2 regions of the Brevundimonas sp. Br13 genome follow, and region 2 is predicted to be linked to the other one. Evidence: riboswitches for the same ligand, from Rfam matches in the RefSeq annotation. Region 2 holds a riboswitch; the other holds the start of a gene.

Region 1 (14,917 bases), 1.3 Mb from region 2:
CCCGTCGACCTGTCAGTCGATGTGACAAGGCCCGCCCGGAGGATCCGGGCGGGCCTTTCATTTGCGCCTGTTCGATCCTGCTCAGGCGGCCCAGACCCTCCGTTCGTCCTGAGCGTCGCCGTATGGCGCCCCGTCGCCCAGACGGAAGCGCGACACCAGTTCGGCCAGCCGTTCCGCCTCCTGGCTGAGCGCCTGGTTGGCGGCGGTGGTCTGTTGGACCATGGCCGCGTTCTGCTGGGTGGTCTGGTCCATCTGGTTGACGGCCGTATTGACCTCGGCCAGCCCCTCGGCCTGCGCCTTGGCCGAGGCGGCGATCTCGCCGGCCAGCTGGTTGATTTCGGCCACCTGGCCGATCAGGGCGGTCAGGGCCGCACCGGTCTGGGACACCAGTCGGGCGCCTTCGCCGACGCTGGCGCTGGAGGCGGCGATCAGGTCTTTGATCTCCCGCGCGGCCTCCGCCGACCTTTGGGCCAGGGCGCGAACCTCTGAAGCCACCACCGCGAAACCGCGACCGGCCTCGCCCGCCCGCGCCGCCTCGACCCCGGCGTTAAGCGCCAGAAGGTTGGTCTGGAAGGCGATTTCGTCGATCACCCCAATGATCTGCCCGATCCGACCCGAGGTCGCCTCGATCTCGCCCATGGCGGTTGTGGTCTCGGCGATGATCTGCTCTCGCGTCGCGGCGCCGCTCCGGGCCTCGGCGGTGATGTCGGCGGCGGACCGGGCGCCTTGCGCAGTCTTGCGCACCGTGACCGTGATCTGGTCCAGAGCGGCGGCGGTCTGTTCCAGGGCGGCGGCCTGTCTTTCGGTGCGGCGCGACAGGTCGTCGGTCGCGGTCGTCACCTCCGATGTTCCCGCCCGCATCGCCTCAACCAGGTCGATGATGTCGGCCATGGTCGCCGCCAGGGTGTCCACGGCGGCGTTGTAGTCGTCCTTCAGCTGGCGGCTGCGCTCAGCGAAGTCTGCGGTGATCCGGTGGCTCAGATCGCCGCGCGCCAGGGCGGACAGGCCCTCCCCGAGGGCTGCGGCGACCCGGGCGTCTTCCTCGGCCAGACGATCCCGCTCCGCCTCTCCCGCCTCTCGCGTCGCGCGGGCGGCCTCACGCATGGCCTCGGTCTCGGCTTCCGTGGCCTTCTGGCGCACGGCGGCCTCGCGGAAGGCGACCACCGCCCGGGCGATTTGGCCGATGTCGTCCTGACGGGCCGCCCAGGGCGCGTCGAAGTCGGTCCGGCCCTGTCGCAGGGCCTCCATCCGATCGCAAAGCGCCTTCAGGGGCGAGAACATGCGGCGAGAGGCGAGCAGGCAGAGCGCCACCCCTATCAGGGCGGCGATCAGGCCGCATAGGACGAGGGCCGAGATGACCTGGTTTACCGGGGCCATGAAGTCGGCCTTGGGGATGCCGACGTACAGCACGCCGATGGTCTGACCCGAAGCGGTCTTGATCGGGTCGTAGGCGACGAAATAAGGCTTGCCCAGAATGTCCGCCTGACCGCGATAGGGTTCGCCCGCCTTCAGCACCGCGTCATAGACGGGGCCGGGCTTCAGCCGAGTGCCCACGGCGCGGGAGCCGTCATCCTTGACCACATTGGTCGTCACCCGCAGATCGTTCAGGAAGACGGTCGCGGTTCCCCCGACCAGGGCCTTGATCCGGTCCACGGGCTCGACGAAGTCGTTCATCGGAGTCGATCCGACATACAGCCTGCCGTCGCGCGCCGTGAAGCCGTCGCCGTAATCGGCCAGCACGTCCCAGGCGACCCGCATATTGGCCTCCTGACGCTCGGCGGCCTGGGCCTCAGCGTCGCGGGTCAGCAGGACCGCAGCGACGGCCGTCAGCACCAGGGTCAGGACGCCGAGGGCCGTAATGACCATCAAGGCCGTCTTGCCGGAAAGGGAAAGCGCGCTGGGCTTCATGGCCGATCCTCAGCGATTCGGTCTGGCGGACCACGACTGTTACCGAACAGGGTCTAGATTTCTATCCCTGGCAAGGGCCGACCTTCTCAATCAGCCAGGCTCTTCAACCTGTAGAGCGTCTCCAGAGCCTCGCGCGGCGTCAGGGCGTCGGGGTCCACCGCCTGCAAGGCCGCCTCCAGCTTGGAAGGCGCGCGCGGCGGCTCCGGCTCGGCCACGGCGAACAGCGGCAGATCGTCCAGGCGGGCCGCTGCCGCCTTCTCCCCTTCCAGCCGCTCCAGCACCGCCTTGGCCCGCGCCACCACCGCGGCCGGCGCCCCGGCCAGCTTGGCCACCTGAACGCCGTAGGATCGGTCCGCCGCCCCCGGCGCCGCCTCGTGCAGAAAGACCAGATCGCCGTTCCATTCCTTGGCCGTCATGGACAGGTTGCAGACGTGGTCCAGCCGCGTCTCCAACTGGGCCAGCTCATGATAGTGGGTGGCGAACAGGGTGCGGGCGCGATTGACGTCGTGCAGGGCCTCGGCCGTGGCCCAGGCGATGGCCAGGCCGTCATAGGTGGCCGTGCCGCGGCCGATCTCGTCCAGAACCACGAAGCTGCGCGGCGTGGCCTGGGTCAGGATGGCGGCGGTCTCGACCATCTCCATCATGAAGGTGGACCGGCCCCGCGCCAGGTCGTCGCCGGCGCCGACGCGGCTGAACAGCCGGTCGACCACGCCCAGACGCATGGCGCGCGCCGGTACGAAGGCCCCGGCCTGGGCCAGGATCACCAGAAGGGCGTTCTGGCGCAGGAAGGTCGACTTACCGGCCATGTTCGGCCCGGTGACGATAGCCAGGCGGGCGCAGTCCGATCCAGACCCGTCCAGGCGGGCGTTGTTGGGCGTATAGGGATCGCCGGCCGCCTTGACCGCCGCCTCGACCACCGGATGCCGCCCGGCCTCGACCGAGAAGACCAGACTGTCGTCCACCACCGGCCGAGTCGCCCCGGCCTCCTGGGCCCATTCCGCCAGGGCCGCATGGGCGTCCAGCTCGGCCAGAGCCTCCGCGACCGCCTGCAGCGGCTGGGCCAGGCGGGCGACTTCGCGCCGCCAGCCCTCGAAGGTCTCGGCCTCGATGGCCAGGGCGCGGTGACCGGCCTGGCTGATCCGGGCGTCCAGCTCCGACAGTTCGACCGTGGTGAACCGTACCTGGCTGGCCAGGGTCTGACGGTGGATGAAGGGACTGTCCGGCCCGGCCCGCAACAGGCCCTCCGCCGCCTTGGCCGAGGTTTCCAGGAAATAGCCCAGGACGGCGTTGTGCTTGACCTTGAAGGGTACGCCGGACTCGGCGACCGCCCGCGCCTCCAGATCGGCCACCACCCGGCGGCTGTCGTCGCGCAGGGTGCGGGCGGCGTCCAGTTCGGGGCGATAGTCGGGGCGCACGAAGCCGCCGTCGCGGGCCAGATGCGACGGTTCGTCCACCAGGCCGTCGATCAGATCGGCCTTCAGCCGCGACACCTCGGGCGACAGGTTCAGTCGGTCCAGGGCCAGGGCGATGCGGCGCGGCTGGCCGGTAAGCGGGTCCACCTGACCGATGAACAGGCCCGCGATCCCCTCGGCGACGGACAGGCCCACGCGCACCGCCGCCAGGTCGCGCGGACCGCCGCGCCCCAAGGCCAGCCGTCCGACCGCCCGCGCCACATCGGCCGACGCCTTCAGACCGTCGCGGAGGTCGCGCCGCAGATCGCGCCGCTCCAGCAGCCATTCGACGGCGTCCAGCTGTTCATTGATCGCCAGGGGGTCGCGCAGCGGTCGGGCGATCCGTTCCGCCAGGGCCCGGGCCCCGCCCGAGGTGACGGTGCGGTCGATACAGGCCAAGAGCGAGCCTTCACGTTCGCCCCTCTGCGTTCGGTCGATCTCCAGACTGGCGCGGGTCGCCGGGTCGATGGCCAGAAACCCGCTCTCGCCCAGACGGCGGGGCGGGGCCAGGGCCGGAACCTTGCCGGCCTGGGTCGTCTCCAGATAGGCGGCGATCAGGCCGAGCGCCGAGACCTCGGCCTCCTCGAAGGCGCCGAAACCGTCCAAGGCCGCAACCCCGTACAGCCGCTCGACCCGCGTCCGCGCCGCCTGGGGCTCGGCGATGGCCGAGGCCAGGGCCTGAACCACGCCGCCGGACCCGTCCAGGGCGTCCCGCGTCGTCGGGTCGGAATAGATCCGGTCAGTGACCAGAACCTCGGACGGGCGGAAGGCGGCCAGCGTCGCCCCGAGATCCTCCAGCGCACAGGCGACGCTGTCCACCGCGCCGGAAGACAGTTCGACCACCGCCACGGCCGCCCGACCCTTGCGCACCGCTGCGGCGGCCAGCCGGTTGGCGCCGCGCGCGTCCAAGAGACTGTCCTCGGTCAGGGTGCCGGGCGTCACCACCCGCACCACGCCGCGCTGGACCACGGCCTTGCCGCCGCGCTTCTTGGCCTCGGCCGGGTCTTCCAGCTGTTCGCAGATGGCCACCTTGTGGCCCAGGCGGATCAGCCGGGCCAGATAGCCCTCCATGGCGTGGACCGGCACCCCGGCCATGGGGATGTCCTCGCCCTGGTGCTTGCCCCGCTTGGTCAGGGTGATGCCCAGAGCCGCCGCCGCCACCTCGGCGTCCTTGAAGAACAGCTCGTAGAAGTCGCCCATGCGGAAGAACAGGATGGCGTCCGGCTGTCCGGCCTTGGCCGTCAGATACTGGGCCATGAAGGGCGTGGCGCCCTCCAGAGAGGCGGCGATGTCAGGCGGGTGAGAGACAGGGGCGTTCATGTTGCGACAGGGTGACGGATCGCGTCCTGGCGCTCAAGCCCGTTGACCGGCTCTTGCACAGGCTTGTCGCCCCTGCGATAGGCCGGATCAGGCGGTTAAGGGAACACGGTGAGACACCGTGGCTGTGCCCGCAACTGTAGGCGGCGAGAGCGTCGTCCGTCCGGGGTCTAGACCTCGGCGCCACTGGGTGACTGGGAAGGCGAGGACGGCGGTTTATGACCCGCAAGCCAGGAGACCTGGCCGCCGACGTCGCTCGCTCCTGTCCGGGACCAGACAGAGGCGCGGTTTCTCCGTGGAAGCGACCCGATCTTGCGTCGTCCCGGCCTCGCGGCCGGGCGGATCGGCTCGCTGGTCACGACCCTGCGCGCGCATTCGCCGGGCCGATACGGGGACATCGCTCACAATGAAGCGCTCCATTCTTTCATCGACGGCGGCCATGGCCGCCGTCATCGCCGCACCCGCTTTCGCCGATGAGGCGACCCAGCTGGACGAGGTCGTGGTCACCGCCACCCGCCTGCCCGCCATCGTCGCCGAGACGCCCGGCGCCCGGGTCATCGATTCTAGGATCATCGAGCAACGCGGCGCCGTCTTCGCCGCCGACATCCTGTCCGACGTGCCTGGCCTGTCGGTGACGCGAACGGGGGCCTTCGGCGGGATCGCCCAGGTCCGCATGCGCGGCGCGACGCCGGGCAAGACCCTGGTGCTGGTGGACGGGGCGCCGATCAATGATGCGGCCGAACCGAACGGCGCCTATGACTTCTCCAGCTTCGAACTGGCCGACATCGACCGGATCGAGGTGCTCAGTGGTCCGCAGTCGTCCCTGTGGGGATCGGACGCCATCGGCGGGGTGATTTCCTTCACCACGCGCGAAATCGATGGCGTTCGCGCCGAGGCCGAGGCCGGCAGCTTCGACACGGCGCGCGGTCGTCTGTCGGCCGGCGTCGCCAATGAGACCTACGCCTTCAGCGCCTATGTCTCGCGCTTCCAGACCGACGGGATTTCCGCGGCGGACAAGGCGGACGGCAATCCCGAGACCGACGGCTTTCGCAGCACGACCCTGGGCGCCAAGGGCCGCTATGTCCTGTCCGACGCGGTCAAGGTCGAAGGCGCGGCGCGCTGGAACGACAGCCACGCCGACATCGACGGCTTCCCCGCGCCTGACTATGTGCTGGCCGACACCGGCGACGCCCAGGACAGCGAACAGTGGTCGGGCTTCGGTCGGGTGACGGCCCAGGCTTTCGGTCTTGATCATCAGTTCAGCATCTCGGCGTCCGATCTGGAGCGCACCTCCTACAGCGACGGCTTCGGCTCGACCTTCAGCGGCGACCGTCAGGCCTACCGCTGGCAGGCGGACGGTCAGGCGCAAGGCGTGGACTACGCCTTCGGCGTCGAACGCAACGAGGCCTCGGCGGCCCTGTCGTCAGGTCTGTCGCGCGACCTGTCGATAACCTCGGTGTTCGGCGTGGCCCGGTATGACGCCGGCCCGCTGAACCTGAGCGGCGGATTGCGGTACGACGACACGGACGATTTCGGCTCAAAGACCACGGGGCGGATTTCGGCGGCCTATGATCTGGCCGGCGGCTTCATCCTGTCGGGCGCCTATGGCACAGGCTTCAAGGCCCCGACCGTCAGCCAAGCGGTGTGCGACTATTGTTTCGCGCCCCAGCCGTGGCCCGCGCTGAAGCCGGAGACGGCCGACAGCGTCGAGATCGCCCTGGGCTGGGCCTCCGCCGGCGGTCGGTTCGAGGGACGCGCGACCCTGTATCGGCTGAACGTCGAGGACCAAATCACCTATTCCGCCGGCCGCTACGTCAACGTCGCCAAGACGCGGTCGGACGGGCTCGAGCTGGAAGGCCGCGCGCGCCTCGGCGCCGGTTTCGACCTGACCTTGGCCTACGCCTGGACCGACGCTGCGGACCGCACCACGGGCGCTCGCCTGCTGCGCGTGCCCGAACACGCCGGTTCGGCGACCCTGGGCTGGACGGGGGATCGCCTGTCCGGCGCCCTGACCGTGCGGGCGGAAGGCGATCAGGACGACTCTGGCGGCTTTTCCACAGTGGTCCGCGAGAGCTTCGTCACGGCCAATCTGAACGCGGCCTACGCTTTGACGGACAAGGTCGCCCTGACGGCGCGGATCGAGAACCTGGGCGACGAACACTATCAGCAGGTGTTCGGCTATGGAAAGCCCGGCCGGTCGGCCTATGTCGGGGTCAGGCTGCGCTACTGATCAGGTTGCGGGCGTCGGCGGCGAAGGCCGCCGGCGCCTCCAGCGCCAGTTCCGACCAGTCCAGGTCGGGACCGGGCGCATGGGCGGCCGCCAATATGGCGCGCAGCTCGGCGGCGGAGGCCACGCTGGCCACCACCCGGTCCACCGCCTCCAGAGAAAAGGCGTAGGCCAGGGCGGCCTGCATCGGATCGCAGCGCCGTTCCGCCAGGCGCCGTCGGATGCGCGACAGGGCCTGATCATAGCCGGTCAAATGGGCCGGAAGATCGTCGCCGGGGGCGAACAACAGGCCGCCGGCGAAGACCGAAGACAGGTGGACCTGGGCCCCCAGGGCCTTGATCTCATCCAGAATTCCCTCGGCCGCCGCGCGCTGATCCAGAAGATTGCAGGCGACCTGAACCACATCGGCCTCCAGGCGCCGGGCTAGGAGGACGGGTCCGTCCTCGACCGTGGCGCAAAAGCCGATGCTGCGAAACAGGCCGCGGGCCTTCAAGGCCTGCAGCCGGTCCCAAAGGGCCCGCCCCTCGGCGCCGGCCAGGTCGGCGGGATTGTTGACCAGCAGGGCCTCGCCCCGCGGCAGGCCCAGACGTTCCAAGGAGCGGCGCGCCCGCGCCTCAACCCGATCCAGTCCTTCGCCCAGGCCGACGGTGCGAACCGTGACGCGGAAGGGGGAGGGGAAGGGCCAGGCCTGGCCCAACAGCCGTTCGCCGTCGCCGGTCGGCTTGGTCGCGATCACCTTGACCCCCGCGTCCGCTCCCGTCTGCAACAGGAAACGCATCGCGTCCTCGCGGGCGCCCGACGGGGCGGCCATGAGGGGCTTGGCGGCGCGCTCGGGCTCGGTCACCACGGCCAGGGCCAGGCGATCGACCGGCGATGGCGCCGAGGGAGAGGGTGGGGACTGCGTCACCCCCCGATCATGCCCCCCAAAGCTTAAGGGAGGTTGATCAAGACCTTACGCGAGTCTTACTCATCGACCGCCGATATGGGTCGGGCGCGCTCAGCCGTCGGCGTCGGGCTGCCGGTCCGGGTGGGCCGCCTGAAAGGCCGGATGGGCCTGGGCGGCGGCCTCGACCGCCACAAGGCGCGGCCAGGGCGTCAGGGCCAGATTGAACCGCCGCGCCGAATAGAGCTGTGGAATCAGATAGCAGTCCGCCAGTCCGGGACGATCGCCGAAACTCCAACCCGCACCGTGGCGCGCGACCAGGACCTCCAGAGCGTCGAAGCCCGGCGTAATCCAGCGCCCCGCCCAGGCGTCGACCGTCGCCTGATCGGCGCCGAACTCCTGACGCAGGGCGGTCAGGACGCGAAGATTGTTCAGCGGATGGATGTCGCAGCCGATCAGGGCCGCCATGGCCCGGACCTGGGCGCGGTCCTGGGCGTCCTTCGGCAACAGGGGCGGCTCGGGATGGGTCTCCTCCAGCCATTCCAGGATCGCCGGGCTTTGGGTCAGGACCGTCTCCCCCTGCTGCAAGGCGGGGGTCATGCCCTGGGGATTGATCGCCAGAAAGGCGGGGGCCTTCTGTTCGCCCTTGCGCAGATCAAGGGCCGCAGTCTGATAAGCCAGTCCCTTCAGCCCCAGGCCGATGCGGACCCGATAGCTGGCGCCGGACCGCCAATAGCCGTGCAGGATCATCAGACGATCTCGAAGCTCAGGGGCGCCAGACCCTCGATGGCGACCGCCACCTTGTCGCCGCGCACGATCGGCCCGACGCCGGATGGGGTTCCGGTGAAGATCAGGTCGCCCGGCTGAAGCGTCCAGAGCCCGCCCGCCGCCGCGACGATCTGGTCCGGGTTCAGGATCATGTCGCTGAGGACGCTGGATTGGCGGGTTTCGCCATTGACGGTCAGGACGATGGACCCGTCCGGGTTCGGCAGGGCGCCAAGGGTTATGGCGCCGCAGGGCGCCGACTGATCAAACCCCTTGGCGGCGTCCCAAGGGCGACCGGCCGCCTTGGCCTGGGCCTGCAGATCGCGTCGGGTCAGATCGCACCCGGCGGCCCAGCCGACGATCCGCCCGCCTTCGCCGATGGCCGCCACCAGCTCGGCCTCATAGTGCAGCTGGGCCGTCGCGGACGGGTAGGCCGGATCGGCGCTGTCGGTCACCACGGCGTCGGCCGGCTTCGAAAAGAAGAAGGGCGTCTGCTTCTCCGGATCCGACCCCATTTCTCGCGCATGGGCGGCGTAGTTCTGGCCCACGCACAGAATCCGCCGCACGGGAAACCGTCGCGCATCGCCGATGATCGGCAGGCTGGGCTGGGGTCGGGGCTCGAACAGAAAGGCGGTCATGGCGCCAATCTAAGGCGCCGGGACGGAGGTGACGAGGCCTTCACCGACATTGGCGACGACGGAACCTCGACAGGGGTGTGGCGTTGGCAGACGGGGTTCCCTATTCTAATGCCAAGCTTGAAACTGGAGCGCGCATCATGGCCACCACCAAGGCTCGAGAAGACATCAAGGCCGATCTGAAGACCCTGAAGGAGGATCTGAAGGCCGGCGCTCGTGAAGAAACCCAGCGCCTGCGCGAAAAGGCCGAGGAGGCCGAGGCCCGCCTGCGCGCCAAGAGCGAGGAAGTGCGCGAACAGGCCCGCACCTATTACGACGCCGCCCGCGTTCGGGGCCGCGAATATTACGACGACGCCGCCGAGCGCCTGGACGAAGCCCAGCGCTATGTCGTCGAACGGGTGCAGGAGCGTCCGCTCCAGTCCACGGCCATCGCCCTGGGCGTCGGTCTGGTGCTGGGCATGCTGCTGGCCGGTCGCCGCCGCTGATGTTCAAGGGCATCCTCAAGCGCGCCGTGGCGACCGCCGTGGTCGCCGCCAGCGTCTTTTTGGCCGTCATCTTCCTGGGCGTCGCTGTGTTCTACGCCCTCCAATTGATGACCACGCCCTTGGGCGCGGCCGCCATCACCTTCGGCCTGTTCGCCTTGACGGCCCTGATCGTCGCCCTCGTCTTCCTGAAGCGCGCCGAAGGGGACGATGAGGACGAGGAGGAGGAGCCGGAGGGTCTGGCCGGCAAGATCCTGCATATGGTGCGCGAACGCCCCGTGATCGGGGTGGTCGGCGGACTGGGGGCCGCCTTCCTGCTGCTGCGGAATCCCGCCCTGGCCGCGATCGTGGCCAGCATGGTGGCCGACCGCAAGATGGAGCATCGCGGCTACGGTCGACGCCGCCGGCGCTAGGACGAATCGACATTCAGCGCATCCAGAGGATGGAAGCGGCGATGTGGACGAAGGCGAGGTAGTGTCGCGCCAGCCTATCGAAGCGGGTGGCGAAGCGGCGGAAGTGCTTGAGCTTGTTGAAGCAACGCTCGACGCAGTTGCGCAGCTTGTAGATCAGGGGATCGTGCGGGATCTGTGCCTTGCGAGATCGGGTCGAGGGTATGACAGCCTCGGCTCCGATCCTGGCCAGATGGGCGCGTAGGCTGTTGGCGTCATAGGCGCGGTCGGCGAGCACGGCGGCGGGGCGGTGGCCTTCCAGAAGGGCCGGCGCCGCCAGGATGTCGTGGCTCTGACCGGCTGCGATAAGGAAGCGAACGGGCCGTCCGAGCGTGTCGCAGGCCATGTGGACCTTGGTCGTCAGTCCACCTCTGGAACGCCCCACAGCCGGGTCGGGGCCCCCTTTTTTTGGCCGCTGCCCCGGCCGGTCGTCGCTTGTTGGTGGGCCCGCACAAGGGTCGAATCCAGCATCAGATACTGGTTGTCGCGATCCTTGATCAGGTCGTCGAACACCTTCTCCCAAACCCCCGCCGCCGCCCAGCGGCTGAAGCGCTTGTGCGCCGTCTTCCACTTGCCGTAGCGCTCCGGGAGATCCTGCCAATGCGCACCGGAGCGCAGCACCCAGAGCACCCCGTTCACGAACAGTCGGTTGTCGGACCCCGTCCGCCCGGGGTCCGACGCCTTACCCGGCAGCAACGGCGCGATCCGCAACCACTGCGCCTCGTCCAGCTCATAACGCTTCACGCCCATCACAAACCTCCGCCAAAGCGGAGACCTATGAATCACGCATCAAGCCCCGCGTGAATCCCTGAATGTCGATTGGACCTAGTCTTTCCTTTCTCTGTCGCGGGCGGAACGCCCCGCGACCGGGAACGTTGATCCACCGACGGACGAACGGCTGCGAGGCCGCCGTCGGAAACATCAACGCAGGAGAGCTAAACCCATGATTCGCTGGGCAATTATCTTCCTGGTCGTGGCTTTGATCGCAGCCGTTCTCGGCTTCGGCGGCATCGCGAACTTCTCGTTCGAGATCGCCAAATTCATCGCCGTGATCGCCATCATCCTGTTCGTCATCGCCCTTGTGGCCGGCGGACTTCGCGGACGCGGCGCGCCTCGATTGTAAAGGGCGTCGAGCTTCAAAACGGAAAGGGCCGGAACGCGAGTTCCGGCCCTTTCTTCATGCCGAGGTCCTTATGGGCCGTGGCCGAGATGGAAAGGCGGCGTCAGACCGCCGCCTTTTCCAGCATGCCCGGCGCGTTCGGATCGGGCGCCGTCGCCGCGCGGCGGGTGTCTTGGCGACGCGGAAGCCTCCACACCTGATGCGGCCTGTAGGCCGCGCCGTCCCAGGCCAGGGCGGTGACCGTGATGGTCTTGGCGTCCCACTCCACCTGATTGAAGCCGGGCGGCGATCCCCGCTCCCGATGCGACAAGGTTCCGCAACCCACCGCATAGGAACAGCGATCCGCCAGGTCGATCGCCAGGGCGAAGGGCACATGGACATGGCCCGTCATGATCAGATCCACGCCCGCCTCGGCGAAGATCAGCGCCGCCTCGTCCCCGCGCTTGACCTCACCGGTCATCGGCGCCCCGATCATCTCGATCAGCGGATGGTGACAGGCGAGGATGCGCAGCGCCCCGATCGGCGCCTGCCGCAGGGCCTCGGCCGCGCGCCGGGTCTGGTCCAGATCGATGACCCCCTTTGACCAGTTGGGCCGCGCCTGCCAGCCGCGCGCCGTGACGACGCCGCGCACCATGACGGTCTCATTGCAGAACTGGCCGTCGTGGGCCGGAAACCCGGTCGCCGTCTCGAACGCTTTCCAGGGATGGAACAGCCTTGCGACCGCGTCCCAGTAGGGGACGTCGTGGTTGCCGACGATGACGAAGCGCGGCTCGGGCATGGCGCGCATCCAGCGACCCGCCGCCGCGAACTCCTTGGGATAGCCCTTCTGGGTGATGTCGCCTGTGATCAGGACCAGGTCGTTGGGCGTGGCGTGGGCGTATTCCAGGGCGGCGGCGACCGCCCCCTTGTGCTCACATCCGAAATGAACATCGGAAAACTGGAGAATACGCCCCATTACAGACTGTCCTCGGCGGCGGGGGGTTTGGGCGCCAGGGCGCGAAACGCCTTGGGAATGAACCGCACCGTCGCCTCGGGGCTCAGAAGAAGGGGTTCGCCGTCGATCACGGCGGGAATCTTGGACCGAGCGCGCACGTCGATCCGCTTGGCGGGGCGGGTCGAGACCGCGGGATCATGGCGCCAGTCGCTGAACAGGGCCGTCGCCGCCAGTCGGAAGGCCTGGGTGGCGTCCGACGGATCCAGCGCCGCCGCCTCCAGCCCCGTCGGCTCCTCCATCGCCTTGGAGATCATCGGGCTGATCAACACCAGGGCTTCGGCGCGGCGACGGCCGCCTCCGTCCAGGCTGAACCTCAATCGGCCGGAAAAGGCTCGCTTCAGCGCCCGTCGAGCATAGGCCCAGGCCAGTCTCAGCTTTCCGGTCCGCATCGCCTCCCGCGCCGGGGCCCAAAGGGCCGGCGATCCCAGGATGGCCGCGCAGTAGAAATATTCCCCGCCGACCTCGCCGCCGGACACCGTCTGGGGCTCGCCCTCCTCCAGGGCGTGGCGCAAGGCCGCCTTCCAATCGCCGGTGCCGTAAAGCGCCTTGGGCAACATATTCATGGTGCCCCCGGGCAGGGGGGCGATCATCGGACCGTCCGGCCTGGCCTTGGCCGCCACCGAACGGGCCGTGCCGTCCCCGGCGAGAACGAAGATGACGTCGGGCGTTGCGGCGAAGGCGTCGGCGATGGCCTGGTCGAAGCCGCCGCCTTGCAACAGCATGACCTGGCTCTCCACCTGATAGTCGGCCAGGATCGCCTCGACCTCTGCGACGGCGCGCGGTCCGACGCCGCCTGACAGCGGATTCACCAGAATGACCAACCGCTTCAGCGACGCATGAGGCGTCAGGACGCGGCCCGCGTCCGGGCGCGGCCCGCCCGCCCCTGTGTCGGGCTCAGAGCTCAGGATGTCGGTCATGTCGGGCCGAACGCCTGCCAAGCCGAGCCGTTCCCCTCAGCATGACTCGAACGTCGCTTTGACGCCTCAGCGGCTGGGGCTGGGCGTTCGGCCGATCAAGGCTTGACCGTGGGCCCAGGCCGTCGCGATCCATCCGTCCATGGTCCGGCCGGCGGTCTCGACCGAACCCGCCCTGATCGACAGAACCAGCGTCAGGGCGCCGATCAAGGCCAGCAGAACCAGCAGGGTGTTGACCAGGGACGCCGCCGAGACTCTGCGCTTGCGTTTGCGAGGCCGCGACCAGATCGGTCCCTCGGCGCCGGCCGAAGCCCGCGTCAGTGTGGAAAATCGCATCGTCCTGCCCCCATAAGCTTGACTGCCGTGCGGCGATTTTAGCCGCTTCAGCGGAACAGTGATAGACAAGGGAACCGGTGCGGGAGTCCAGCGTTCTCGTATTCGGGGCGAACCCAGGATAAAGGAATTCACCATGAACAAGGCCATCATCGCCATAGCCGGCGCCGGTCTTCTGGCTTCGGCCTGCGCCAGCGATCCTTACGGCGGCACCAACCAGACGGTGCGCCAGGGCGCCATCGGCGCGGGCCTCGGCGCCGTGGCGGGCGCGGTCATCGGCAACAATGTCGGCGGCGGCAATGCGGCCACCGGCGCCCTGATCGGCGGCGCCCTGGGCGGTGCGGCCGGCGCGGTGCGCGGCTCTCAGGCGGACCGCAACAACCAGCAGCGTTATCGCGACAGCCAGGGTCGCTACTACTACTGCTACGACAACCGCCAGGACGAATGCTACTGGGACAATGGCCAACGGCGCTATTGAGCCTCAGGGTTTCTGAACGGACGTGAGACGGTTCGCGTCCGTTCAACCGGGCGGCTCGTCGGCGACGGGCCGCCCTTTTTGCGTCTGCAGACGCACAACCGAGGGGGACGGTATGAGATATCTGACGATTTCGGCATTGGGTTTGGCTGCGGCCGTGTCGGCCTGCGCCACCGCGCCTTCGCGAGACGCAATCGTGACGGGCGAATCGCCGTGCGCGCCGGTGCGGTTCGACATCTATTTCCGTGAAGGCGAGGCTCGGCTTACGCCTGCGGCCGATCAGGCGATCACGGCGGCGGCGAATGTGCTGAAGACCTGCGACGTTCGGCGGGTCCAGGTGCTGGGCCTCGCGGACGCCACGGGCGGGTCTGCGGCCAACCTCAGCCTCTCTCAACAGAGGGCGCGGTCCGTGGCCCAGGCCTTGAACACCGCCGGCCTGCCCGCCCCCGTCTTCGACGTGGCCGCCGCCGGGGACGTCGGCGCAGTCACTACCGAGGGCGCTGCCGAGCCGTTGCGCCGCCGCACCGAGGTGGCGATCGACGCCCATCCTCGCTGATCCCGTAAAGGCGCCCTGACAGGGGCGGTCTCCCGGCCTAAAAGGCCGATCATGCGCCTTCTTTTCTCCATCCTGTTCAAGGCCGGCCGGCTCCGCGACGGCTCCAGAGTCGGGGTGCGCCTGCTGCTGGTCTTGAACCTCGGCCTGCTGCTGGGCCTGGCCGGTCCGGCCCTGGCCCAGGTCCGAAGCCAAGCCCCCGTCGAGAGGGGCGCTCAGGGCGCGCAGAACATCCGGGCGGAACTCATTCCTCTGACGCGCTGGGCGGCGCCGGGCTCCACCGCCGTGGTGGCGGTGCGACAGCAGATCGCCGAGGGGTGGCACACCTATTGGCGCAACCCCGGCGATTCCGGGGGCCCCACCACCCTGAACTGGCGCCTTCCGCCGGGGGTCGAGGCCGGCGACATCGTC
Region 2 (14,917 bases):
CTGGCGGTGGGCAGCGCCATGGCCGGCGCCGGCCCCTATGTCACCGGAATGGAGCGCGCCGAACAGGTGATGATGGCGCAGCTGCTGGTTCTGATCGGCTATATGCCGACCCTTCTGGTGGCCGCCCTTCTGGAGGAACGAGATCGGCTGGCCGAGCGAGCGCGTCTGGGACAGGTTCGGGCCGAAATGACTTCCGAAGCCAAGTCTCGCCTGCTGGCCAATGTCGCGCACGAGATCAAAAGCCCGGTCGCGGGCGTCATCGGCATCGGCCAACTCTGGTCAAGCGGGCAACTGGGCCCGGTGACGCCGAAACAGGCGGAGATGGCGGACATGCTGGTCAAGACGGCCCGGCAGGTCGAGGCCCTGGCGCACGATCTGCTGGACGTGGCGCGCGCCGAATCCGGCTCAGTCAAGGTCGAACTGCGCCCGACCGACGTGGTCGGCGTGCTCGATGACGTCCGCCGCAGTGCGGTGCTGTTGCCCGAGGCCCAGGGCGTGGAGATCACCGTCGTCTGCGAGGACGGCCATGCGGTGGCAGTGGCGGACTCCCAACGACTGGTTCAGGTCGTGACCAATCTGGCGGTCAATGCGCTCAAATACGGCGGTGCGGGCGGCGGCGTGATCCTGCGAGCGATCCCGCAGGAGGATTGCGTTCGCATCGAGGTGTCGGACTTCGGCCCCGGCCTGTCCGAGGAGAAGCAGGCGCAGCTGTTTGAGCCCTTCAACCGTCTGGGGCTGGAACGATCCAGCGTGGAAGGCCACGGCGTCGGCCTGGCCCTGGCCAAGCGGCTGGTTGAGCTTCAAGGCGGCGCCATAGGCGTGGTGTCGGCGCCGGGCGAGGGCGCGACCTTCTGGATCGAGCTGCCGCGCGTCTGACCAACTCTTGCGGTTCGGTCTGCGGCGCGTAATGGTCGCGTCATGCTCGCTCTCGCTCTCATCGTCACGCTTCTGTCCGGCCAGGAGGCGTCATCCGCGCGCTCGCCGTCGGATCTGACGCGGGATTTGAACAGCGGTCCGCCCTTCAAACCGACGATCGCGTCTCAACCCCAGCCGCCGGCGACCTCTTCTCAAACCGGTGCGGCGCCGGTTCAGGCGGGGGCGTCGTCTGTGACGCGCGACCTCAACAGCCTGCCGGCGGGGCGCACGCCGGCCGCCGCGCCCGCGCCCGCGACGCCCTCCGCAACGTCCGCTGCGACCCGAGCCGAGCCCTCGGCTGCGGCGCCGACCTCTCCGGCGGCGCGGCCGGCGATCACGCCCTCACCACGGCCCACGCCCGCGACGACGCCCGCCGTCACGCCGCCCGCCGCGCCGACCTCTTCGGCGACCAGCGCCGCGCCGTCGGCGAACCCCGGGGGAGTGTCAGGTCTGGACGCCGCCGCCATCGCCGCCTTGCCCTTTACCCTTGAGCTGCCCCAGGGCCTGATCCTGACCCGCGCCCCGGCAGGCGCCGACGCCGCCGTCTATTCGGTTCGGGGCGCCGGGGGGCTTCCCCTCGTCATGATCTATGCGGGTCCGGCGTCGCAATTCCCGATCTACGACGGCGAGGTGGTGCGGGCCGGAGGGCGCGCCTCCGTCGTGGTCAGCGAAGGCGGGCGACGTCAGGCGCTTGAGCACCTGTTCCAGCGGTCGTCCGCGCCCCAGGAAATCCATATTTGGGTGGCGAGTGTGGATGGCGCCGACCGCGACTTGGCCGAGAGAATTGCGCAGTCGGTGGACGCCCGCTGACGTCTTGGCGTCAGTTTTCCGACCAGACCGCCATCTCCGTTCCCGCAGGATCGGCGAAGTGGAAGCGACGACCGCCCGGAAAGGCGTAGATCGACTTTAGGATCACGCCGCCGGCCGTCTCGACCTTGGCCTGCATGGCCTCCAGGTCGTTCGCGTAGAGAACGGGTAGAGGCGTCTTCGTTCGTTCCGCCTCGTCGGCGTCGAAACCGCCGTCCAATCCTTGGTCAAAGGCGGCGTAGGTCGGACCGTAATCGACAAAGGTCCAGCCGAAGGCCTCACTGTAGAATTGCTTGGTCCTGGGCAGGTTTGCAGCGGGCAGTTCGAGGTAGTCCAGCTTTCCGTCTTCACGCACGGTTGATCTCCTGGAGTGCGGCGCCACCGACGAACCTGTCTTGCACGCCGCTCAGATGTGCGCAAACCTGCAAACGGTTCGCAATTGCAGGATTCGGCGATGATCGTGATGACGACGGGTCTAACCGGCCTGATGGCGCTCATGCGGCAGGACGAGAAGCCGAAGGACAGAGCGAACGGCGACGCCTGTCAGCCGTCCAGCCTGCGGCCGAGTACGATCACCTCCTGCCGCTCCAGGCCCAGTCGCTGATAAAAGCCCATAGCCGCTTCGTTATCGCTGCGGACCATGAGCTGAAGTTTGGGGGCGCCTCTAACGATCAGCCAGTCTTGCGCCGCCGCCATCAGGCTGCGCCCCAAGCCGATGCGGCGACGCCCAGGGTCGACCGCCAGATAATAGACCCAGCCGCGATGGCCGTCGAAGCCCACCATGATGGTCCCGCCTATCCCCGCGTCGTCCGCCGCGACCAGAACGGCGGAGGTCGCGCCGCCCTTCGCCAGGTTCAGGTCCGCAACTGGGTCGTTCCACGGGCGCGTCAGGCCGCACGCTGTCCAAAGTGCGACGACCGCCTCGTCTTCCCCTTCGCGGATGGGTCGGATGTGCGTCATCCGACCTGGGCGCGGTGCCGCAGGAAGGCGTCGGCCAGCACGCAGGCGGCCATAGCCTCCACCACCGGGACGGCGCGCAGGGCGACGCAAGGGTCATGGCGGCCCTTGGTTCGCAGATCCGTCTCTTCGCCGTCGCGCGTGATGGTCTGGCGCGGCGTCAGGATCGAGGAGGTAGGCTTGAACGCCACCCGCGCCGTGACGGGCTGCCCCGTGGAGATGCCGCCCAGCACCCCGCCCGCATGGTTCGACAGGAAGACCGGCTGTTTGTTCAGGTCCAGCCGCATCTGGTCGGCGTTGTCCTCGCCCGACAGTTCCGCCGCTCCAAAGCCGGCGCCGATCTCCACCCCCTTGGCGGCGTTGATCGACATCAGGGCGGCGGCCAGTTCGGAATCCAGCTTGCCGTAGAGCGGCGCGCCCCAGCCGGCGGGGACGCCCGTCACCTCCAGGGCGACAACGGCGCCGATGGACGAGCCGGCCTTGCGGACCGCGTCCAGATAGGCCTCCCATTCCGCTACGACCGCGCTGGAGGCGGCGAACAGCGGGTTGCCGTGCACGGCGTCGAAATCAATGGCGTCCGGTGCGATCCGGTGCGGCCCGATCTGCACCACGCCGGCCCGGATTTTCACGCCGTCGCCCAGCACCTTGCGCGCCACAGCCCCCGCCGCCACCCGGCTGGCCGTCTCGCGCGCCGACGAGCGCCCGCCGCCGCGCGGATCGCGGACGCCGTATTTGGTCTGATAGGTGAAGTCGGCATGGCCGGGACGATAGGCCCGCGCGATCTCGCCATAGTCCTTGGATCTCTGGTCCTCGTTTTGGATCAGGATCGAGATGGGCGTGCCGGTCGTGACCGGGCCCTCGCCGTCGTCGAACACGCCCGACAGAATCTGCGCGGTGTCGCTTTCGCGCCTCTGGGTCACGAAGCGCGAACCGCCGGGCTTTCTCTGGTCAAGCCAAGGCTGAAGATCGGCCTCGGTCAGAGGGATCAGCGGCGGGCAGCCGTCCACGACGCAGCCGATGGCTGGGCCGTGGCTTTCGCCCCAGGTGGTCACGCGAAACAGATGGCCGAAGGTGTTGTGCGACATAGGGCGACGCTTAGAGCATGACGGCGGCCGGCGAAACCGTCACGCCGGGTTCGCGAAGCGCTTTGCGGCCTCAGGCCGCCAGCCGTTCCGGCGTCCAGGCCCGGGTGAACTGCGCCAGCAGGTCTTCGGCCGGGGACCGCGTGTCGGACGACGGCGTCAAGGTGACGAACAGATGGCCTGCGGAGCGTGACCCGCGGGCCGGCAGGCCCAGGTTTTTCAGCCGAATGCGGACCGGCGCCGCACGGTCCGGCGTGATCCAGGCGGAGCGTGTTCCAGCGTGGGTGTCGATCTCGACCCGACCGCCTTCCTGCAACAGGCGCTGAGGCGTCGGCCAACTCATGAACAGATCGTCGCCCAGGACCGACAGGCCGTCCTGGGGGCGGATCAGCACCGCCAGGAGAAGGTCCGCCCCGTCGGCCGCCCCGCCGCGCAGCCGCAGCGTCTCTCCGGTTCGAAGGCCCGGCGGCGCCGCGACCCGGATCGTGCGCGCACCCAGCCGCAGATCAATCTTGGCGCCCGCGACCGCCTGCAAGGGGCTGAGGCTGAGCACAGGCGGGGCGGCGGGGCGGTCCGGCGTCCTCGGCGCGGCGTCGCCGGGCCTGTAGGCCTGGACCAGGCGATAGGCGGCGATGACTCTGCGAAACCGATCGGCGTCTCCGCCAGGCTGGTCCGGGCGCGCCGCCTTGACCGCCGCGCGGAAGGCCGCCTTCAGCGATTCAGCGTCGGCGGCGTCCTGAAGCCCCAAGGTGGAAAGGGCGTCTCGAACCGCATCGGCGTCTGATCGGAAATGAGAAGGGCTCATTTCGCTACCGTTCGCGCCTTAGGGTCAACGCCGGGTTAACCAGCTTGATCTGGACGGCGGGGAGGGGGGATTTGATCCCGATCATTTTCATCGGCTCCTTCACAGTCTAAATCCTGCGCATGACCGCACCAGTGATCCCGCCCAGTCCGTCGCGAGAGGAATACGCTCGCGACTACGCCGCCGCCCTGGCCGCCAACGGCGACGAAAGCCTGTTCGACCGCACCGAACCGATCGGTCCCTTCATCGAGTGGCTCGCTGAGGCGCGCGCGCATGAGGTCAATGATTCCAACGCCATGACCCTGTCCACCGTGGACGCCGACGGCATGCCGGACGCGCGGATCGTGTTGTTGAAGGACGTCGATGCGCGCGGCTTCACCTTCTATTCGAACCGCGAAAGCGCCAAGGGCGTCGAACTGGCGGCGCGGCCGGTCGCCGCCTTGACCTTTCACTGGAAGTCGCTGCGCCGTCAGGTGCGGGTGCGAGGCTCAGTCGAACCGGTGACGCCTCAGGAGGCCGACGACTATTTCGCCAGCCGGGCCCGCGAGAGCCGCATCGGCGCCTGGGCCTCGGACCAGTCGCGACCGCTGGACGATCGCCAGACCCTGGAGGCGGCCGTCGCCCGCGAGACTGCGCGTTTTGAGGACCTGGATGTGCCGCGTCCTGAGCGGTGGAGCGGCTGGCGGGTGACGCCCCATGTCGTCGAATTCTGGCGCGACCGGCCGTTCCGCCTGCATGACCGGCTGCGCTTCACCCGCGACGGCGACGCCTGGCTGCGACAGCGCCTTTGGCCCTAGGTCGTTCTGCGGGACTGAATCGGTTCGCACAGGGATATTTGCACGGGCGCGCGCGTTAAAGTCGCTTCGTCACGGCCAAGGTTCTCTATGCGTCTGCTGTCGCTGCTGTTCGCGTCCCTCGTTCTGGCGGCCTGCGCCGTCCATCCGGGCAAGGTCCTCTCCATTAAGTTTGCGCCGGACGCTCGCCCGGTTCTCGCCGCCACCGAGGCCGGGACGGTTCGGGGCGTAGAGGGCGCGGGCGCGCGGGCGTTTCTGGGCGTGCCCTTCGCGCGCCCGCCCGTCGGCGAACTGCGCTGGCGGGCGCCTCAGCCCGTTGAAGGCTGGAGCGGGGTGCGCGACGCCACCCGCATAGGGTCCGACTGCACCCAGGCTATAGGGCGCAAGGCGATATTGGGCGGCGGGGGCGGTCTGGTGGTCGGGTCAGAGGATTGCCTCTACCTCAACATCTACGCCCCGGCCGGCGAACCGCAGCGGCGCCGGCCTGTCATGGTCTATATACCGGGCGGCGCCTTCACCGTGGGCTCGGGCGCCAACTACGATCCGTCGCGGCTGGCGGTGGATCAGGACCGGGTGGTCGTCACTTTGAACTACCGGCTGGGGGCCCTCGGCTGGCTGGCGCATCCTCAGTTCCAGGCTGAGGGTGAGGGGTTCGGCGGCAACTTCGGCCTGATGGATCAGTTGGCGGCGCTGAAATGGGTGAACCGCAACGTCGCCGCCTTCGGCGGAGACCCGGCCAATGTCACCCTGTTCACGGAAAGCGCCGGCGCCTGGGCCGCCTGTTATCTGATGACCTCGCCCCAGGCCGAGGGTCTCTATCAGAGGATGATCCTGCAAAGCGGCGGCTGTCTGGAGCCCTCGTCTCTGGTCAGCGCTGAAGAGGCCGCCGCCTCCGGCCCGCTCTTCGCCCGGCGTTTGGGCTGCACCGGCGCCGATCAGATCGCCTGCCTGAAGGCCTTGCCCGCCTGGCGTCTGTCGCGGGCGCCGTCAGTTCGGGCGGGCATCAACGGCCCAGGGTCGTGGGGACCGGTGCACACCGATGCGACCGTGCCTGAAAACCCCGCCCTGGCTATCGACCAAGGGCGGTTCACCCGCGTGCCCGTCATCGTCGGGACCAATCTGGACGAGGGGCGTCTGTTCGCCAATGAAGTCAAGGACATGGACCGCTACCAGAAGGAGACGCTGTGGATGTACGGCGATGTCGGTCCCCGCGTGCTGGACCGCTATCCGGTCGGCCCGGATGGCCCGGCCTATGCCATCGCCGCCAACTTCACCGACCAGAGGTTCGCCTGTCCGTCCCAGGCCCTGCGGCGTCAGCTGTCGCGCTATACGCCAGTCTGGGGATATGAGTTCGCCGATCGCGACGCCCCATTCGTCCTGCCCGACGGGATCGTGGGCCTGGACCTGGGCGCTTATCACGCCAGCGAACTGGCCTATGTCTTCGGGACCAGTTGGATCTTCGCCGACGTCGACCGGTTCACGCCAGAGCAGAAGGCGTTGTCGCTCCGCATGCAGGGCCTGTGGGCCGGATTCGGACAGCAGGATTTCGGCGCTGAATGGCCCCGTGTGGCGGGCGCGGGGCCGGTTCGGGTGTTTACGGCCCAGGGCGATCGACTGGATGACGCCTTCTTCGCTCGTCACAACTGCGACTTCTGGGACGGGACGCCCTTCGGCGCCGTCCACTAGGTCCAGCACCTAGACGAAGCGGACAGTCACGCCTGGCTTGACCTTGTCGGCCAGGGTCCAGGCGTCCCAATTGGTCAGGCGAACGCAGCCGTGCGACGCGGTCTTGCCGACCAGATGTGGATCCGGCGTGCCGTGGATGCCGTAGCTGGGCTTGTTCAGATCGATCCAGACCACGCCCACAGGATTGTTGGGCCCGGGGGCCACGACCACCTTGCGATCCAGATCGCCATAGCTGAGCTTTGACGGGTCGTAGACATAGTCGGGATTGCGGGCGACGCCGTTGACCTTGACCGTGCCCGTCGGGGTGGGATTGTCCCGACTGCCGATCGTCGCCGGGAAATAGGCGAGCAGCGTCCCGTCCGCGCCATAGGCCCGCACCGCGCCTTGGGCCTTGTCCACCTCAATTCTTTCGACATCCGCAGCCAAGGGCGTCGTATTGATCGCGGGAACCAGCAACTTCTGGCCTGGGCGGTTGAAGTCTGCCGCAGGATTCAGGGCCCTCAGCAGGTCCTCGGTCACATGAAAGCGCTCGGCCAGCGCTTCGACGATATTGGCGTAGCCCATAGACGGCGCCCGGCCCTGGGCCTCCAGCTCGGTCGGGACTATGCCAAGATAGGAAGCCGAAACGTCCTGTTGGGTTATCTCATAGGTAGAGGTCACGGCACCCTGGCTGGCGGCGCGCAACCGCCCCATGACCTCGGCGTCGAGGCGGCCGTTGACGGGCAGACCCTGGACCTTCTGAAAGGCGGAGACGGCCTGACGCATGTTGGACCCTTCCAAACCGTCGATGGCGCCTGGCGAGAAGCGGGCGCGTTGCAACAGCACTTGGGCGCGGATCAGGGCGGGGTCCGGTTGCGGTCGAGCCGCAGGGCTCGCACCTTCACCCTCGGTCGACGGCGGGGAATAGGCGGTGTTCTCGATGGCGTCGCGCGACAGACGGCCCTGCGCCCCGACCTGGGCGGTCTGCTCTGCGGGGGCGGCGGACGGACGGTCGTCGTTGGGATCGCAGGCGGCGACAGCCAAGCCCGCGACGGTCAGGGCGGCGACGGTTGGCGCCAGGACGATGAAACGAGGGGGCATGAATAATCCTGGAAGGTCGGGGGACGATGGCAGCGGGGTCAGTTCGCTTCCCCTGTCGCCGGGTCCGTCGCCGTCTTTCCTGAATTGCTGGAGCCTTCGGCGCCCTTTGGCTCCGTCGCCGGGCGCGGCGGCTCGCCGTCGGAGTCCGGGCGCAGGTTTTCATTTTCGACTTTGCGGTCATCGGGGCGGGTGTCGGTCATCGGCTTCATTTCCAAGGAGACGCGGGGCGTCCGAGACGGAGCCAACGCATCCGGAGCGCCACGGCTCCCTCCTCATGCGTCAACAGACGTTCACCATGCCGGTGAACCCTAACGAAACAGCAGATTGGTTAGGAGGCGTGATGGAACGGACCTCGCCTGTCGAGGTCGCGCGAGGGCGTCATGGCGGAAACGCTGCAGGTCGAGATCATGAAGGCGGAGGCGATGGATCCCGCCGCCGTCGACCTGTGGCGGCGGTGGACCTTAACCAACCCCGCCCTGGCAAGCCCCTATTTCCGGTGGGAATTCACCGAGATCGCCGCCCGCGTCTGCCCGGGCGCCGCCGTCGCCGTGTTTCGGCGGGGCGAGCGGATTGTGGGTTTCTTTCCCCACCAGAGGCGCGGCGGCGCGGTGCAGCCGCTGGGCGCCCCGATGAACGACTACCACGGCGTCATCGCCGCCGAGGACGAGATGCTCAGTCTGGAGGCGGTCGCCGGCGTGCTGAACCCGCGAAGGCTTAATGTGCCGAGCTGGGTGGGGCCGGCCCAAGCGGGGCAGGCGCGAGGAACGGTCCAGGTCGCCATGTCGGAGCCCGGTTACGAGGCCTGGTACGCCGAGCGGCGATCGACCTACGGCAAGTATTTCAAGGACAAGGAGCGCGCCCGTCGCAGTCTCGAGGCCGAGCTTGGGCCGATCCGCGTCGAGGCGGGCCTGCGCGACCCGTTTCTCCTGGACCGTCTGATCGCCCTGAAGGCGGCCCAGTACCGTCGATCCGGTCTGCACGACATCTTCGCCTGCGGATGGACACGCGACCTGCTGCACGCCCTGATGCTGGCCCGGCACGAAGACTTCGGCGCCTCGATGGCCGTCATGCACGCCGGCGACAGCCTGGTGGCGCTGGAGTTCTCGCTCCACGCCGGCCGTCATTACCACTTCTGGTTCCCGGCCTATGAGCCGCGGCTGGCGCGGTGTTCGCCCGGCATTCTGTTGAGCATGGACACAATGCGGTTGGCGGCGGCGGACGGCTTCCGCGTCTTCGACTTCGGTTTCGAAGGCGAGGGGTACAAGAAGTATTTCGTCAATGCGCGCCAGACGGTGCGGGAGGCGGTGGTGATCCGGCCCGGCCTGGGCCGGAGCCTAGGCGAGGCGGCCGTGGCCGCCCTGGGCGGAGCCGGAGGACGGGGGCAGGCCCTGCGCAACTCTCTGCGTCGCCGCTGGTCCACCATCGAGGCCTGCGAAGCCTCCTCCCTTGGCCAGTTGCGCGGCGCCGCCTTCGCCCTTCGGTCCGCCGTGAGCAAGGCGGCGGCCAAGCGCAAAGGCCCGACCCGCGTGGCCCACGTCTAAGCGAAGCCGAGGAAAGCCGATGAACGAACGACGCACCCGCTATCCCGGTCCGATCTCAGAGGCGGCGGACCACCCGCACACCCTGGTCGATCAGGGGTTCGCCGAGGATGCGGTCCTGGCGACGGTGTTGGATCGCTATCCCGCCGAACTGTTCGACATCAACCTGTATGACTATGACGAGGCGGGGCAGGTCAGTCTGCGGACCGGCGCGCGAGGGCGGCTGTCCGGCGAGGCCCTGCTGGAGGCCATCAAACAGGGCCGGCTGTGGGTCAATTTGCGGAGCGTGGAGACCGGCTGGCCAGAGCTTTGGGCCGCCGCCATGGACGAATTTCGCAAGATCCAGGCGACCTACCCCGGTCTTAGAGCCGTTCGGAACGCCGGTCAGCTGATCCTGTCGTCGCCCAAGGCGCGGGTGCCCTATCATTTCGACGCGGCAGGGGTGGTCCTGTTCCACATGCGGGGGCGCAAGCGGATCTACGTCTATCCCGGCGACGAGCGGCGATTGCCGGAACGGAACATGGAACAGGTGGTCGCCCGCCAGACGACCGAGGAACTGCCCTATGACCTGGCCTTCGAGCGAGAGGCGCAGATCATCGATCTGGAGCCGGGCCGGGCGCTGACCTGGCCTCTGTATGCGCCGCACAGGGTTGAGAATCTGGATCGGTTCTGCGTCAGCCTGTCGATGGACTTCCAGACCTGGCCGTCGCGTTTCCGAAACGGAGCCCTGTTCACCAACGCCGTCCTTCGCAGCCGCGGCGGACGCCCGCGTTGCACCGACGCCATGGGGACGCCCGAGCTGGCGGCCCGCTGGGCGGCTTCTCTGGCCCTGAAGCGCGCCGGATTGTTGAAGAGCCGGATCGCCCAGTTCGAACGCGACTTCGAACCCCAGATCGGCGCCGCCGACGGAGCGGGAGAGATCCGGGCCTGAGGCGGGGCGCCAGGTTAATTCGGGTTCATGACCTGAAGTTAAAATGACTTCGGTCGCCCGGGCGATCACCCTTCTCCCATAGTCAGGGAAAGGGAGCTCTCATGAAGACCGTTCTGATCGCCGCCGCCGCATTGACGGCCTGCGCCGCAGCCGCGCCGGCGTCTGCCGCCGAGGTCGAAATCCGCAACGCTGTCGCGCGCGTCGTCGTCATCGTCGAAGACCGCCAGGACGTCGCCGTGGAGGTGACGCAGGGACGCTCCCGGTTGCCGGCGCTCCAGGTGCGTCGTCAGGGACGGGACGTCCGCATCGACGGCGGCCTGCGTCGCACCGGGATGTGGGGCGGCGACGTCCGAAACTGCAACGCCGGGCGTGCGGGCGCCGCCCAACCTGGCGAAGGCGCCAGTGTCGAGGTGCGCAACCTGGGCCGCGTCCGTCTGGAAGACGCGCCGCTGATCGTGTTGCGCACCCCGCGTGATGTGGACGTCAGCGCGGAGGGCGCTGTTTTCGGCGCCGTGGGACGCGGCGCGCGTTCGGTCGAACTGGACAGCGGCGGGTGCGGCTCGTGGACGGTTGCCAATGTCGACGGCGCCTTGGAACTGAGCGTCGGCGGCTCAGGCTCGATCCGAGCCGGCGCTTCACGCAGCTTGGAAGCCAATGTGGGCGGTTCAGGCTCCGTCGCGGCGGGCGCGACTGGAAATCTGAAGACCAGCGTCGGGGGCACGGGCCGGGTCGATGTGGCGGCTGTCTCGGGCCAGGGGGATATTTCGATCGGCGGGTCGGGCGGCGTGACCGTGCGCCAGGGCCGTCTGGACAAGCTGTCGGTGTCGATCGGCGGGTCAGGCGAGGTTCACTACGGAGGGACGACCCGCGACCTCAACGCGGCGATAGCGGGGTCCGGCAGCGTCTATGTTGCGGCGGCGACCGGCTCGGTCTCCCGGTCAATCGTCGGCTCAGGCTCCGTTCAAATCGGACGCTGACATCCGCTTCTCGCCGCTGGAAGGCTCCGGTCGTGGAACCCCGGATCTTCCGCAATGGGACGGCGGCGATGAAAAAGCCCCGGCGGATCGCTCCGCCGGGGCTCTTTTTAGTCAGCAGGCCGTCAGGCTTAGAAGGCGCCCAGGACGCTGGTGATGGCCGAAACGCCCAGGTTGGCGCCGGCCCGGTCGCGGGCTTGCAGACCGCCGCCGAAGCTGTAGCGCAGGCCGACCGACCAGGTGTCGACGTCGACCGACTCGATGTCGGCGCGGGTGTAGGAAGCGCCGACCGAGAACGGGCTGTTCTCGATTTCGTACTCGGCGCCAACGCCGTAGGTCCAGGCGTCCACGTCGCCGCCGGCGACATCGACGTTGTTGTAGCTGACGCCGGCGTTCAGGCGCAGGTTCGGCATGACGTAGAAGGCGGCGTCGCCGCCGACGGTCCAGATGTCGGCGTCTGCGTCGTCGGCCGTGGTGTAGGCGACCAGGCCGGTCAGGGTCGCGTTGGACAGGTACTTCTGGGCCTCGGCGCCGACGGTCCAGACCGGCTCATCGCCCGAGCCGATGCCGTTGGCGGCGACGAAGGCGCCGGCGCGGACGTCCGAGGTCCACATCTTGGTCAGGTGGGCGGCGGCGACGCCGGTGAAGTCTTCTTCACCGAAGGCCTTGGTGTAGTCGACGGCGCCGTTCAGGGTCACGGTCCAGTCAGCGGCCGGCAGGGCGACCGTGCCGTCCACGGTCCAGACGTCGGCGTCGACATCGTTGCCGGCGACCTCGATCGAGGGGTTGGAATAGGTCACGCCGACCGAGCCGACGGCGTCTTGGGCGAAGGCCGGGGCGGCGAACAGGGCGGCGGCCGTGGCGAGGAGGATCGTCTTCATTTTCTTTTGTCCTTAGCAGTCTCGACCCGGATGGGGGTCCGGGGAGGGCGGCTGCTATCAGGCGAAGACGAAGCTGAGCATTAAATCGTCGTTACGTAAGTGTCTTGAAACTGTCGTGTTGCCCATCCGCCACGCCTTGTGGTCGCAATGTGTCAGGGGTGGGCGTATCTGGAGGCAAAGTGTTAAGATGTGGCAATCGCATAATCGTATAAGCATATCCTTATGTGTATTGACGGCTTGCTTATTGTGAGGCATCCTCAGCCGTCGTGGTCTGCACGTGGTCTTCGGAGCGCGTGGAGCTAAGAGGGAAGCCGGTGTGAAACCGGCGCTGCCCCCGCAACTGTAAGCGGCGAGTCGAAGGTCCATCTCGTGTCACTGGCGTTCACGCCGGGAAGGCCGGACCCTAGGTGTCGACCCGTGAGCCAGGAGACCTGCCCCGACAGATAACGTCCTCCGGCGGGGTGTCCGGTCAGGCCGCATGCGCGCCGCCGGACCCTGCACGTCCGCGTCGGCGTCCGCGCGACCCTGTCCGAAGCCTGGCCACAACACAGGTTTCGAACGTCATGACCCGCCACACCGTCCAGGTCGCCACCCTCGGCTTTCCCCGCATCGGCCCCAAGAGAGAGCTGAAGACCGCGCTCGAGGCCTATTGGGCCGGCAAGACCGACGCCGAGACCCTCCTGTCTACCGCCGCTGAGCTGCGCGCCCCGACCTGGGCGCGCCAGCGCGACCTGGGGGCCGACGTCGTGCCGTCCAACGACTTCTCTCTCTATGATCATGTGCTCGACCTGACGGCCATGGTGGGCGCCGTGCCGGCCGCCTACGGCTGGCGCGGGGAGCGGGTCGATCTGGCGACCTATTTCGCCATGGCCCGTGGATCGCGAGGCGACAGCCAGCCGTGTGCGCACGGCCATGTCCATGCGAGCGGCGAGGGGACGCCGGCCATGGAGATGACCAAATGGTTCGACACCAACTACCATTATCTCGCGCCGGAGTTCACCTTCGATCAGGTGTTCCGTCTCGGCTCGACCAAGGCGCTGGACGAATATCTGGAGGCCAGGGCGCTGGGGATCGAGACCCGGCCGGTGCTGCTGGGACCGGTCTCTTATCTCCTGCTGGGCAAGACGCGGGGCGAGCCGTTTGACGTCCTCAGCCTGCTGCCGCGCCTGCTGCCGATCTATGCCGAGGTGCTGCGGTCCCTGGCCCGCGCCGGCGCCACCTGGGTGCAGATGGACGAGCCCTGCCTGGTCACCGATCTGAGCGATGAGGCGAAGGCGGCTTACGACCACGCCTATCGTGTGCTGACCGACGTGACGCCGCCGATCAAGCTGATGCTGACCACCTATTTCGGTGGGCTCGGGGATAATCTGGAGGCCGTGCTGCGCCTGCCGGTTCACGGACTGCACATCGACCTGATCCGGGCGCCGGAGCAGTTGGCCCAGGTCGCGTCGGGGGCGCGCCCCGACCAGGTGCTTTCGCTCGGCGTCATTGACGGCCGCAATGTCTGGAAGGTCGACCTCAACGCCGTGCTGGACAAGGTGGAGCCTTTGGTCGCGGCTGGACGCAGGGTGGTGATCGCTCCGTCCTGCTCCTTGTTGCATACGCCTATTGACCTGGAACGGGAGACCGGGCTCGATCCCGAGATCAAGGACTGGCTGGCCTTCGCCGTGCAGAAGGTGGCCGAGTTGGCCACCCTGGCGCGGGCGTTGAATGAAGGCCGCGGCGCGGTGAAAGCGGCGCTCGACGCCTCGACCTCCTCGGTCGCCTCACGTCGCACTTCACCGCGCATCAACGACCCCAAGGTCCAGGCGCGAGCCGCCGATGCCGACCCCGCCCTGGCGCTCAGAAACTCCTGCTTTGAAATTCGTCGCCAGGTTCAGCGAGGGCGTCTGAATCTGCCCGCCTATCCGACCACCACCATCGGCTCCTTTCCTCAGACGGCTGAGATCCGAAAGGCGCGCGCTGATCACGGGCGAGGCGTCATCGACGATGCGGCCTACGCCCGCTTGCTGCGCGACGAGACCGCGCGAACGGTCAAGTGGCAGGAGGCGCTCGGCCTGGATGTCCTGGTCCACGGCGAGTTCGAGCGCAACGACATGGTCCAGTATTTTGGCGAGCACTTGTCCGGCTTCGTCTTCACAAAGGCCGCCTGGGTGCAGTCCTACGGTTCGCGCTGCGTGCGCCCGCCGATCCTCTATGGCGACGTCGCGCGGCCGAGGCCGATGACGGTCGAATGGTGGCGCTATGCGCAGGGTCTGACCAACAGACCGGTGAAAGGCATGCTGACGGGCCCCGTCACGATTCTGAACTGGTCCTTCGTGCGCGACGACCAGCCGCGCAGCACCACCTGCCGCCAGATCGCCTTCGCCATCCGCGATGAGGTGATCGACCTGGAGGCCGCCGGCGCCGCCGTCATCCAGATCGACGAGGCCGCCCTGCGCGAAGGCCTGCCCCTGCGGCGCGCCGACTG

Evidence for each region. Region 2 has a riboswitch for cobalamin ahead of metE (5-methyltetrahydropteroyltriglutamate--homocysteine S-methyltransferase). Riboswitches for the same ligand answer to the same signal wherever they lie in the genome.
Region 1: it holds a riboswitch for cobalamin, as region 2 does, so the genes downstream of both, ACZ5M6_RS02675 (TonB-dependent receptor plug domain-containing protein) here and metE (5-methyltetrahydropteroyltriglutamate--homocysteine S-methyltransferase) in region 2, are expected to answer to the same signal.

What each region holds. Positions count from the first base shown of each region.
Region 1 is NZ_AP044008.1:543,892-558,808, forward strand. It holds gene ACZ5M6_RS02665 (methyl-accepting chemotaxis protein) at 82-1,908, opposite strand; gene mutS (DNA mismatch repair protein MutS) at 1,995-4,679, opposite strand; cobalamin riboswitch at 4,730-4,937, shown strand; gene ACZ5M6_RS02675 (TonB-dependent receptor plug domain-containing protein) at 5,083-6,906, shown strand; gene ACZ5M6_RS02680 (aldo/keto reductase) at 6,890-7,810, opposite strand; gene maiA (maleylacetoacetate isomerase) at 7,901-8,536, opposite strand; gene ACZ5M6_RS02690 (fumarylacetoacetate hydrolase family protein) at 8,536-9,189, opposite strand; gene ACZ5M6_RS02695 (ElaB/YgaM/YqjD family protein) at 9,327-9,671, shown strand; gene ACZ5M6_RS02700 (hypothetical protein) at 9,671-10,081, shown strand; partial or broken gene ACZ5M6_RS02705 (IS5 family transposase) at 10,095-10,861, opposite strand; gene ACZ5M6_RS02710 (DUF1328 domain-containing protein) at 11,061-11,240, shown strand; gene ACZ5M6_RS02715 (metallophosphoesterase family protein) at 11,341-12,192, opposite strand; gene ACZ5M6_RS02720 (diacylglycerol/lipid kinase family protein) at 12,192-13,148, opposite strand; gene ACZ5M6_RS02725 (hypothetical protein) at 13,215-13,481, opposite strand; gene ACZ5M6_RS02730 (YMGG-like glycine zipper-containing protein) at 13,615-13,956, shown strand; gene ACZ5M6_RS02735 (OmpA family protein) at 14,069-14,509, shown strand; gene ACZ5M6_RS02740 (protein-disulfide reductase DsbD family protein) at 14,561-14,917, shown strand, end outside.
Region 2 is NZ_AP044008.1:1,840,071-1,854,987, forward strand. It holds gene ACZ5M6_RS09025 (sensor histidine kinase) at 1-876, shown strand, start outside; gene ACZ5M6_RS09030 (hypothetical protein) at 919-1,725, shown strand; gene ACZ5M6_RS09035 (VOC family protein) at 1,736-2,077, opposite strand; gene ACZ5M6_RS09040 (GNAT family acetyltransferase) at 2,266-2,682, opposite strand; gene aroC (chorismate synthase) at 2,679-3,764, opposite strand; gene ACZ5M6_RS09050 (DnaJ C-terminal domain-containing protein) at 3,835-4,566, opposite strand; gene pdxH (pyridoxamine 5'-phosphate oxidase) at 4,686-5,360, shown strand; gene ACZ5M6_RS09060 (carboxylesterase/lipase family protein) at 5,448-7,043, shown strand; gene ACZ5M6_RS09065 (L,D-transpeptidase family protein) at 7,053-8,123, opposite strand; gene ACZ5M6_RS09070 (hypothetical protein) at 8,162-8,323, opposite strand; gene ACZ5M6_RS09075 (GNAT family N-acetyltransferase) at 8,504-9,664, shown strand; gene ACZ5M6_RS09080 (transcriptional regulator) at 9,684-10,592, shown strand; gene ACZ5M6_RS09085 (head GIN domain-containing protein) at 10,694-11,569, shown strand; gene ACZ5M6_RS09090 (porin) at 11,698-12,447, opposite strand; cobalamin riboswitch at 12,698-12,900, shown strand; gene metE (5-methyltetrahydropteroyltriglutamate--homocysteine S-methyltransferase) at 13,011-14,917, shown strand, end outside.